Regions from separate parts of the Burkholderia sp. Bp9031 genome, predicted to be linked through region 1. Evidence: riboswitches for the same ligand, from Rfam matches in the RefSeq annotation. Region 1 holds a riboswitch; the other holds the start of a gene.

Region 1 (4,965 bases):
TGGTTGCCGATGATGCCGCCCGCTGCCGCGCCGCCCAGCGTCGACAGCGCGTTACCGCCGATCGCCGCGCCGGCGACGCCGCCGACACCCGCCCCGATGGCCGTATCGCGCTGGCGCCGCGTCATCGAATCGCATGCCGACAGGCTTGCCACCGTTGCGACGAGCAGAGCGCATACCCCAAAACGCCGAATCGAGTAACTCATGATCATTGTCCTTGTGGTAGTGAATGGAGGACGCGCGACCGGCTGACGGCCACACACAACCCCAATCTACCCGCCGCCCCGAGGGGCTGCTGTAAGGACTTGTTAAGGCTCGGACGGTTTCGTAATCAATTGTTTCCCCTGCGCCAGCAGGCATGCGGGATGCGGCCGCGCGCGCAAAAAAGCCCGCTCGAAAGCGGGCTTCCTGCAGCGCGTCACGATGCGATCCGTTTGGCGGACCGCAGCGTTCGCTTACTGACGATGATAGATCTCGGCACCGGTCTTCACGAACTCGACCGCCTTGACTTCCATCCCCTTCTTCAGCGCCTCGGTTTCCGACACGCCCTGCTGCGCCGCGAATTCGCGCACGTCCTGCGTGATCTTCATCGAGCAGAAGTGCGGGCCGCACATCGAGCAGAAGTGCGCGACCTTTGCCGAATCCTTCGGCAGCGTCTCGTCGTGGAATTCGCGCGCCTTGTCCGGATCGAGGCCGATGTTGAACTGGTCTTCCCAGCGGAACTCGAAGCGCGCCTTCGACAACGCGTTGTCGCGCACCTGCGCGCCCGGGTGACCCTTGGCGAGGTCGGCCGCGTGCGCCGCGAGCTTGTACGTGATGATCCCTTCCTTCACGTCGTCCTTGTTCGGCAGCCCGAGGTGCTCCTTCGGCGTCACGTAGCACAGCATCGCGGTGCCGAACCAGCCGATCATCGCGGCGCCGATGCCCGACGTGATGTGATCGTAGCCCGGCGCGATGTCGGTGGTCAGCGGCCCGAGCGTGTAGAACGGCGCTTCCTTGCACCAGTCGAGCTGGAGATCCATGTTCTCCTTGATCAGCTGCATCGGCACGTGGCCGGGGCCTTCGATCATCACCTGCACGTCGTGCTTCCACGCGATCTGCGTGAGTTCGCCGAGCGTCTTCAGTTCGCCGAGCTGCGCTTCGTCGTTCGCGTCGTAGATCGAGCCGGGGCGCAGGCCGTCGCCGAGCGAGAAGCTCACGTCGTACGCCTTCATGATCTCGCAGATCTCTTCGAAGTGTTCGTACAGGAAGCTTTCCTTGTGATGCGCGAGGCACCACTTCGCCATGATCGAGCCGCCGCGCGACACGATGCCGGTCATCCGGTTCGCGGTGAGCGGCACGTACTGCAGGCGCACGCCCGCGTGGATCGTGAAGTAGTCGACGCCTTGCTCGGCCTGCTCGATCAGCGTGTCGCGGAAGATTTCCCAGGTCAGGTCCTCGGCCTTGCCGTTGACCTTTTCGAGCGCCTGGTAGATCGGCACCGTGCCGATCGGCACCGGGCTGTTGCGGATGATCCACTCGCGCGTTTCATGGATGTGCTTGCCGGTCGACAGGTCCATCACCGTATCGCCGCCCCAGCGGATCGCCCACGTCATCTTGTCGACTTCCTCGCCGATCGACGACGTGACGGCCGAGTTGCCGATGTTCGCGTTGATCTTCACGAGGAAGTTGCGGCCGATGATCATCGGCTCGGATTCCGGGTGGTTGATGTTCGCGGGGATGATCGCGCGGCCGCACGCTACTTCCGAGCGCACGAATTCCGGCGTGATCTCGGCCGGCGCGTTCGCGCCGAAAGCCGCTGCGCCGAACGCCTGGCCCGGGTGCTGGCGGCCCATCATCGCGGCGAGCTTCGCGCCGTTCGGGCCGCTCGCCTTCAGGCTCTCGAGGTACTCGGCGCGGCGCTGGTTCTCGCGGATCGCGATGTATTCCATTTCCGGCGTGATGATACCCTGGCGCGCATAGTGCATCTGCGTGACGTTCTTGCCGGCCTGTGCGCGGCGCGGGTTGCGGTGCAGGCCCGGGAACCGCAGGTCGGCGGTGGCCGGGTCGGCCGCGCGCTCGAGGCCGTACTGGCTCGACAGGCCGCCGAGCACTTCGGTGTCGCCGCGCGCTTCGATCCAGCCCTGACGCAGCGCGGCCAGGCCCGCGCGGATGTCGATCTTCGCGTCCGGATCGGTGTAGGGGCCCGACGTGTCGTACACGTAGATCGGCGGATTCTTCTCGCCGCCGAAGCCGGTCGGCGTGTCGGCCTGCGTGATTTCACGCATCGGTACGCGGATGTCGGGCTGCGAGCCGGTTACATAAACCTTGCGGGAATTCGGCAGCGGGGCGACGGCCGCGGCATCGACATGAGCGTCGGCGGACAGAAACTTCGGATTGGCGTTCATGCAATCTCCTGTGTGAGCGCCGGACACGCGCTTCGGCGCTTGCCCGGAGCCCTTGACGAATGTGGGGCTCGAGCTAAGCAGGAGACGAGGTTTGGTGAGGCGGCGGATTTCGTCAGAAGGATGGCGGTGAAATCCGTACGCTTCCCTGCGCTGGCATTATCCAGATCAGGTTCAAAGGGTATTTCTCACCCGCAATGCCGGTTGTTTGACCGAACGCATTGCAGGACCCCCGCGTTAGCAAGGGCACACGATACACCGGCTTCGCGGCGGTTTCAACCGGGGGCAGATCCGATGCGGCGGTGCAGCCGCAGCATCGCGGGCGGTGCGCGCGGCTGTCGCCCGGCCGCCAGCGCGCCCGCCGGGGCGAAGCGGTGCAGCATCGCGGCCGTTCGGTTCTGGCCGAAAGCGTCGGCTAAAAAAATTTTCAATACGGCTGTCATTTCCGGCGCACACGTCCGTCTATTCGGCTCCTTAAACCCATGTATCGGAGAAATGTCATGAAAAACGGAATCCTGGTCGCCTGTGTCGCCGCTATCGCGATGGTTGCCACGAGCGCTTATGCGCAGAACGACGCGATGTCGAAGGACGGCACGTCGATGTCGAAGGACGCGATGGGCCACGACGCGATGGCGAAGGACGGCGCGATGAAGAAGGGCGCCATGAAGAAGCATGCGATGAAGAAGGACGCGATGTCGCACGACGCGATGGGCAAGGCGATGTCGGGCGACAAAATGGCGCCGTCGAACTGACGCAGGCGGGCCGGTCGGGTGGTGCGTGCATCGCATCGCCCGACGTCTCGCATCGAGTGCGTTTGCATCATCCCCGCATCCTCTGAGGCTCCACCATGCAAACCGTTCCCGCCACCGGTCGCGACGCGGCGTCACCGCCCGCGCGCCCGATCCATCCGCCGTGGGTGCGCGTGAGTCACTGGCTCAACGCGCTCGCGGCCATCGTGATGGCGCTGTCCGGCTGGCGCATCTACGATGCGTCGCCGATCTATCCGCCGTTCGCGTTTCCTCACGGCATCACGCTCGGCGGCTGGCTGGGCGGTGCGCTGCAATGGCATTTCGCGGCGATGTGGCTGCTCGCCGCCAACGGGCTGTTCTACCTGGCGATGTCGATCGCGACCGGGCGCTTCGCGCGCATGCTGCTGCCGGTCACGCCGGCGTCCGTCTGGCGCGACCTGCGTGCCGCACTGCGCGGGCGGCTGTCGCATGACGACCTCGGCGTCTACAACGCGGTGCAGCGCGCTGCGTACCTGGTCGCGATCGCCGATCTCGTCGTGCTGGTGCTGTCGGGGCTCACGATCTGGAAGTCCGTGCAGTTTCCGCTGCTGCGCGACCTGTTCGGCGGCTACGACATGGCGCGCGCCGTGCATTTCTGGGCGATGTCGCTGCTGGTCGCATTCTTCGTCGTGCACGTCGCGATGGCGCTGCGCGTGCCGCGCTCGCTGCTCGCGATGCTGCGCGGGCGCTGACTCGCAGCGTGCGGACAAAAGGAAATCATCATGTCGGAATCCGAAAGCACACGCGACCGTTCGCGCTGGACGCTCGATCGCACGTCGCTTGAACTCGACGTGCGCCGCACGCTCGAGATGCCGTCGCGGCGGCTCTTCAATCGCCGCATCCTGACGCTCGGCGGCCTGACGATGCTGACCGGCTGCACGCTGCAGGACGACGCGTCGGTCAACACGTTTCTCGAGCGGGTATCGCGGCTGAACGATCGCGTGCAGGCCTGGCTCTTCAGCGGCGAGCGGCTCGCGCCGACCTATACCGAAGCCGACATCACGCGGCCGTTCCCGTTCAACGCGTACTACGGCATCGACGAGGTGCCGCACGTCGACGCGGCGACGTACCGGCTCGTGCTGTCGGGCCGCGTGACGGGCAAGCGCGTGTGGACGCTCGACGAGCTGTATGCGCTGCCGCATGAGGAGCAGATCACGCGGCACATCTGCGTGGAAGGGTGGAGCGCGATCGGCCGCTGGGGCGGCACGCCGTTCGGCGCATTCCTGGCGCGCGCCGGCGCCGATACGCACGCGAAATACGTCGGCTTCAAATGCGCGGACGATTACTACGAAAGCATCGACATGCCGACCGCGCTGCATCCGCAGACGCTGCTTGCATTCGACTACGACGGCCGTCGCCTGCCGCCGGAATTCGGCTTTCCGATGAAGCTGCGGATGCCGACCAAGCTCGGTTACAAGAATCCGAAGCACATCATGGAAATCTTCGTGACCGATACCTACCCGGGCGGCTACTGGGTCGACCAGGGGTACAACTGGTTCGGCGGATCGTGAGCGACGAGGCGCGCCCGCCCGCGCCCGCCGTCGTGCCGCGCGGTGCGTTACGCGGATTCACGCACCTGCAGATCGACGCGCAGGCCGACGGCCGCCGCCATGTTCACGAGCGCGTCGAGCCCGAACAGGTTGATCTTGCCGCGCAGCAGATCGGACACGCGCGGCTGCGTGACGCCCAGCCGTTTCGCGGCCTGCGCCTGGCTGAGTTCGAGCTGCGCGATGCGCTGCTTGAGCGCGATCATCAGTTCGGAGCGCAGCTTCATGTTCTCGGCCTCGGCCGGCTGG
Region 2 (4,965 bases), on a different contig from region 1:
GTTTGACGCGTCAGAGCGTCAGGCCGCCGTCGACGTGCACGACCTGGCCGGTGATTTGCCGCGCGGCGTCCGACAGCAGGAACGCGATCAGTGCGGCGACGTCGTCGGGTTCGGCGATCCGGCCGAGCGGCGTCGCCTGTTCGGCTTGAGCCCACGCAGCCGCATTGCCGGCGCTCGGGCCGTGATCCTTGCGCGTGAAGCCGGGGGCGACCGCATTGACGGTGATGCCGTGCGCGGCGAACTCGGCTGCCGCGGTGCGCACCAGCGATTCGAGCGCGGCTTTCGCGGCGGCGGTCGCCGCGAACGGCGCATCGGCGCGGTAGCGGTGTGCGACGAACGAACTGACCGCGACGATGCGCGGTGCCGCCGACGCCTCGAGCAGCGGCCGCGCGCGGCCCGCAAGCGCGGAGAACGCGCCGGGCATCGCCGCGAACGCGGACGCGAGCGTGTCGGGCGAAAGATCGGAAAAAGTCTGTCGTGCCGCGAAGCCGGCGTTCGCGACGAGGTGATCGAGCCCGCCGAAGCGCGCGACGGTCGCGTCGACCAGTGCCGCGGCGACGCTGGCTTCGGCGAGATCGCCGGTGAGCGTCACGCATTCCGCGCCTGCCGCCGTGCAGGAGGCGGCAACGTCGTCGAGCCGCTTGCGGGCTGCGTCGTCGGCGCCGCGCGCATGCAGCGCCAGCGCGGTGCCGGGTGCCGCCAGCCGCCGCGCGAGCGCCGCGCCGATCCCCGACCCTGCGCCGGTGATCAGCGCGATCCGTGCGAGGTGCGCGGCGCGTGCGCTCACGCCGCGACCTTGTCGTTGTCGTTCACACGCTCGACGTTGATCGTGCCGACATGGAACGCGGCCAGCGACTCGCGGTGCGCAATGCTGACGATCGCGGCCTTCGGCAGCCGCTCGGCGAACAGGTGATAGAGCCGCGCTTCGTTGTCGGCGTCGAGCGCGCTGGTCGCTTCGTCGAGGAACAGGAAGTCCGGCTTGTGCAGCAGCACGCGTGCACCGGCGAGACGCTGCTGTTCGCCCGGCGACAGCACGCGCGTCCAGTGGCCGGTCTCGTCGAGGCGCTCGACGTAGTCTTCGAGGCGGCACGCGCGCAGCGCGTCGCGGCACGCGTCGTCGGTGAATGCGTCGGGCGCGGCCGGATAGGTGAGCGCAGCCTTCAGCGAGCCGATCGGCAGGTAGCTCGTCTGCGGCACGAACATCATCCGCGCGCCGACCGGCGCGTCGATCGCGCCGTCGCCGAACGGCCACAGGCCCGCGATCGCGCGCATGAACGTGCTCTTGCCGGAACCCGATTTGCCGATCACGAGCCAGCGCGAGCCGGGCTCGATCGTCACGTTGCCGATGTTCGCGAGCGCGTTGCCGTTCGGCAGTGCGAGCTTCAGCGACGACGTCGACAGCTTCGCGGCGTCGACGTAGTGCAGGTTGATGCCGCCGTGCTCGGTCGCGGGCGACAGGCTTTCCTTCAGGTGCGAGGTGCCCATCACGCGCTTGAATTCACGCAGACGGTTGACGGTGGCGCGCCATTCGACGAGGGTCGAGTAACTGTTGATGAACCACGAGAACGAATCGCTGACGGTGCCGAACGCGGACGAGATCTGCATCAGCACGCCGAACGAGAAGGCGCCCGCGAAATAACGCGGCGCCGCGACGACGAGCGGGAAGATGATCGCGATCTGCCCGTAGAAACTCAGCACGAACGTGAGGCGCTTCGTGTACTTCATCACGCGCCACCAGTTGTCGCGGATGCGCATGAACAGGTTCTGCGCGTTGCCGGTTTCGGTTTTCTCGCCCTCGTAGAACGCGATCTGCTCGGCGTTCTCGCGCACGCGAATCAGCCCGAAGCGGAAATCGGCCTCGACGCGCTGCTGCTGGTAGTTGATCGACACGAGCGGGTGGCCGACCTTCTGGATGATCAGCGAGCCGACCACCGCGTACAGCGCGGCTGCCCACACCATGTAGCCGGGGATCGCGATCGGCGTCGCGCCGAGCGACACCGTCAGCGCGCCGGCGAGCGACCACAGGATCGTGATGAACGATACGAGCGTGACGACCGTCGACAGCAGGTCGAGCGACAGCGCGAGCGTCGTCGTCGCGAACGACTGGAGGTCGTCGGTGATCCGCTGGTCGGGGTTGTCGGCGAGGCGGTCGCGTTCGATCCGGTAGAACGCGCGATCGCCGAGCCACTGGCCGAGAAAGCGGTCGGTGAGCCACTGGCGCCAGCGGAACCCGAGCATCTGCCGCAGGTAGCGGCCGTACACCGCGAGGATGATGAAGCCGAACGCGAGCGCGGAGAACTGCATCAGCAGGTTCGGGAAGTCGTGGACGTCCTTCGACTGCAGCGCGTTGTAGAACTGCGCGTTCCACTTGTTCAGCTTGACGTTGATCCAGACTACGCAGAGGTTGATCGCGATGATCGTGATCAGCAGCCCCCATGCGACTTTCCATTCGGACGACACCCAGTAGGGCTTGATGAGACTCCACGCGGATACCGGGCGCTCGTCCTGCGGCGCGTCGGAGGCGGAGCGGACGGGATCGATCGATTGGGTCATGTGCTTCCTGATGAGTAGCCGGCGCGCGGGCCGGGCGAAGCCGGGCGCGCGCCGCGATACGGCATGCCGGGACGAGGTGCCGACTGACGGCGGGCGTCCGGATGGTGGCCCGCGCGTCTTAAACGGCACTTAAGGCCGGCGGTGACGCGGCAACCGGCCGCTCGCGCGGCCGGCCTGCGGGCATTGTGCCAGAGCGGCGCGTCGCGACGGCGAATTTGCCGCAAGGGGACAGTTTGCGGCGCTTTCCGCTTTTATGGTCTAATGGCCGACGACGAAACAGGGGTGCTTCGAGCGCGGCCGACGGGTTATTCCGGGCAACGCGGCGAGGCTGAGAAAGACCCTTCGCACCCGATCCGGGTAATACCGGCGAGGGAAGTTTCTGATCCCGCCGGGCCGCGCTGGCTGCCATCCCACATGGTCAGCGCCCGAGTCCCGCCCGGCCGGCCTTTGCTGCCGGTTTCGTCCTTTTGGGTACGCGCTTTGCGCGTTACGGAAGGAATGATGACCGCTCAATCTTCAGTTTTTTGCGCTGTTCCCGAACCGCTGTCGTGTGCGCTGGCACGGGACGGCGCGCGCGCGTCGACGTCCGTCGCACGGGCCGGCTCGGTTTGCGGGGAGGGCGCGCGATGAACGTCCACGCTTCCCGGCCGGATTTCGCGGTACTCGGCGGCGGCCTCGTCGGCCGCCTGATCGCCTGGCGGCTCGCGGGCGACGGGCATCGCGTCGCGCTGTACGAGCGCGGCGGCCCGGACGGCGAGCAGTCGGCCGCGTGGGTCGCGGCCGCGATGCTCGCGCCGCTCGCCGAGGCGGCGAGTGCCGAGCTGCTGATCACCGAGCTCGGTGCCGCATCGCTCGCGCGCTGGCCGCAATGGCTCGCGGAACTGCCCGAACCGGTGTTCTTCCAGCATCGCGGCACGCTCGTCGTCTGGCATCACGCGGATCGCGCGGAGGCGCCGCTGTTCGAGCGGCGCGTGCGCGCGAATGCGCCGGCCGAGCTGTTCGACGGCGGCTTCGTCGCGCTGGCCGGCGCGCAGGTCGATGCGGCCGAGCCCGCGCTTGCGGGGCGCTTCGCGCGCGGCCTGATGCTGCCGCGCGAAGGTCAGCTCGACAACCGTCAGGCGCTGCGCGCACTCGCGGCGGGCCTCGCGCAGCGCGGGGTCGAACTGCACTGGCACGCGACGATCGACGATGCGAACCGGCCTGACGCGCATTTCACGATCGATTGCCGCGGGCTCGGCGCGAAACCCGCGCTGCCCGCGCTGCGCGGCATCCGCGGCGAAGTCGCGCGCGTGCGCGCGCCCGGCATCGGGCTCACGCGGCCCGTGCGGCTGCTGCATCCGCGCTATCCGCTGTACATCGCGCCGAAACAGGATGACCTGTACGTGATCGGCGCGACCGAGGTGGAGGGCGAGGACATGTCGCCCGTCAGCGTGCGCTCCGCGCTCGAACTGCTGAGCGCGGCGTTCTCCGTGCATCCGGCGTTTGGCGAGGCGCGCATCCTCGAACTCAATGCGCAGTGCCGCCCGACGCTGCCCGACCACCGCCCTGCGGTGATCTGGGACGGCGCGACGACGCTCGCCGTCAACGGCCTGTATCGGCACGGCTTCATGATCGCGCCGGAGGTCGCGCATGCGGCGGCCGCGTTCGCGCAAGCCGCGCTCGGCGGCACGTTCGCCGATGCCGATGCGTTCGTCGCATGGCGCGATGCCGCGCGCTGGCCGACGCTCCTTCATCACCGCGACGACGCGCGCCAGCCAGCCTGACGCGCGCCGCCCACCGAATTCGACCCAGCCTCATGGATATCCAGATCAACCAACAGACCCTGACGCTGCCCGATGGCGCGACGGTGGCCGACGCGCTCGCCGCATACGGCGCACGTCCGCCGTACGCGGTCGCGCTGAACGGCAATTTCGTCGCGCGCACGCAGCATGCGGCGCGCGCGCTCGCGACGGGCGACAAGCTCGACGTGGTGCACCCCGTCGCGGGCGGCTGAGCGCCGCCGGTTCGTCCCCCGCTCTTCCAGGAAAACGACATGACGTCCCTCACATCCGCCGACGCGCTGACGCTGTACGGTGAAACCTTCGCAAGCCGCGTGCTGCTCGGCACGTCGCGCTATCCGTCGCTGCAATCGCTGTCCGACTCGATCGCCGCGTCGCGCCCCGGGATGGTGACGGTCGCGCTGCGCCGCCAGATGACGGGCGGCACCGCCGAGGCCGGCTTCTTCGACCTGCTCAAGCGTCACGCGGTGCCGCTGCTGCCGAACACGGCCGGCTGCCAGACCGTCGCCGAGGCGGTGACGACCGCGCACATGGCGCGCGAGGTCTTCGACACCGACTGGATCAAGCTCGAGCTGATCGGCGACGACTACACGCTGCAGCCCGACCCGGTCGGGCTGATCGAGGCAGCCGCGCA

The links. Region 1 has a riboswitch for thiamine pyrophosphate ahead of thiC (phosphomethylpyrimidine synthase ThiC). Riboswitches for the same ligand answer to the same signal wherever they lie in the genome.
Region 2: linked by a shared signal. The riboswitch ahead of DIE15_RS27555 (FAD-dependent oxidoreductase) and the one ahead of thiC (phosphomethylpyrimidine synthase ThiC) in region 1 are both predicted to bind thiamine pyrophosphate.

The regions. Positions count from the first base shown of each region.
Region 1 covers NZ_QTPW01000007.1:248,954-253,918, reverse strand. The annotation lists gene DIE15_RS12575 (glycine zipper 2TM domain-containing protein) at 1-203, opposite strand, end outside; gene thiC (phosphomethylpyrimidine synthase ThiC) at 453-2,384, opposite strand; TPP riboswitch at 2,509-2,625, opposite strand; gene DIE15_RS36975 (hypothetical protein) at 2,657-2,824, opposite strand; gene DIE15_RS12565 (pentapeptide MXKDX repeat protein) at 2,882-3,133, shown strand; gene DIE15_RS12560 (cytochrome b/b6 domain-containing protein) at 3,229-3,861, shown strand; gene DIE15_RS12555 (molybdopterin-dependent oxidoreductase) at 3,892-4,680, shown strand; gene DIE15_RS12550 (helix-turn-helix domain-containing protein) at 4,728-4,965, opposite strand, start outside.
Region 2 covers NZ_QTPW01000027.1:27,310-32,274, reverse strand. The annotation lists gene DIE15_RS27565 (SDR family NAD(P)-dependent oxidoreductase) at 11-787, opposite strand; gene DIE15_RS27560 (ABC transporter ATP-binding protein/permease) at 784-2,553, opposite strand; TPP riboswitch at 2,822-2,945, shown strand; gene DIE15_RS27555 (FAD-dependent oxidoreductase) at 3,180-4,316, shown strand; gene thiS (sulfur carrier protein ThiS) at 4,349-4,546, shown strand; gene DIE15_RS27545 (thiazole synthase) at 4,586-4,965, shown strand, end outside.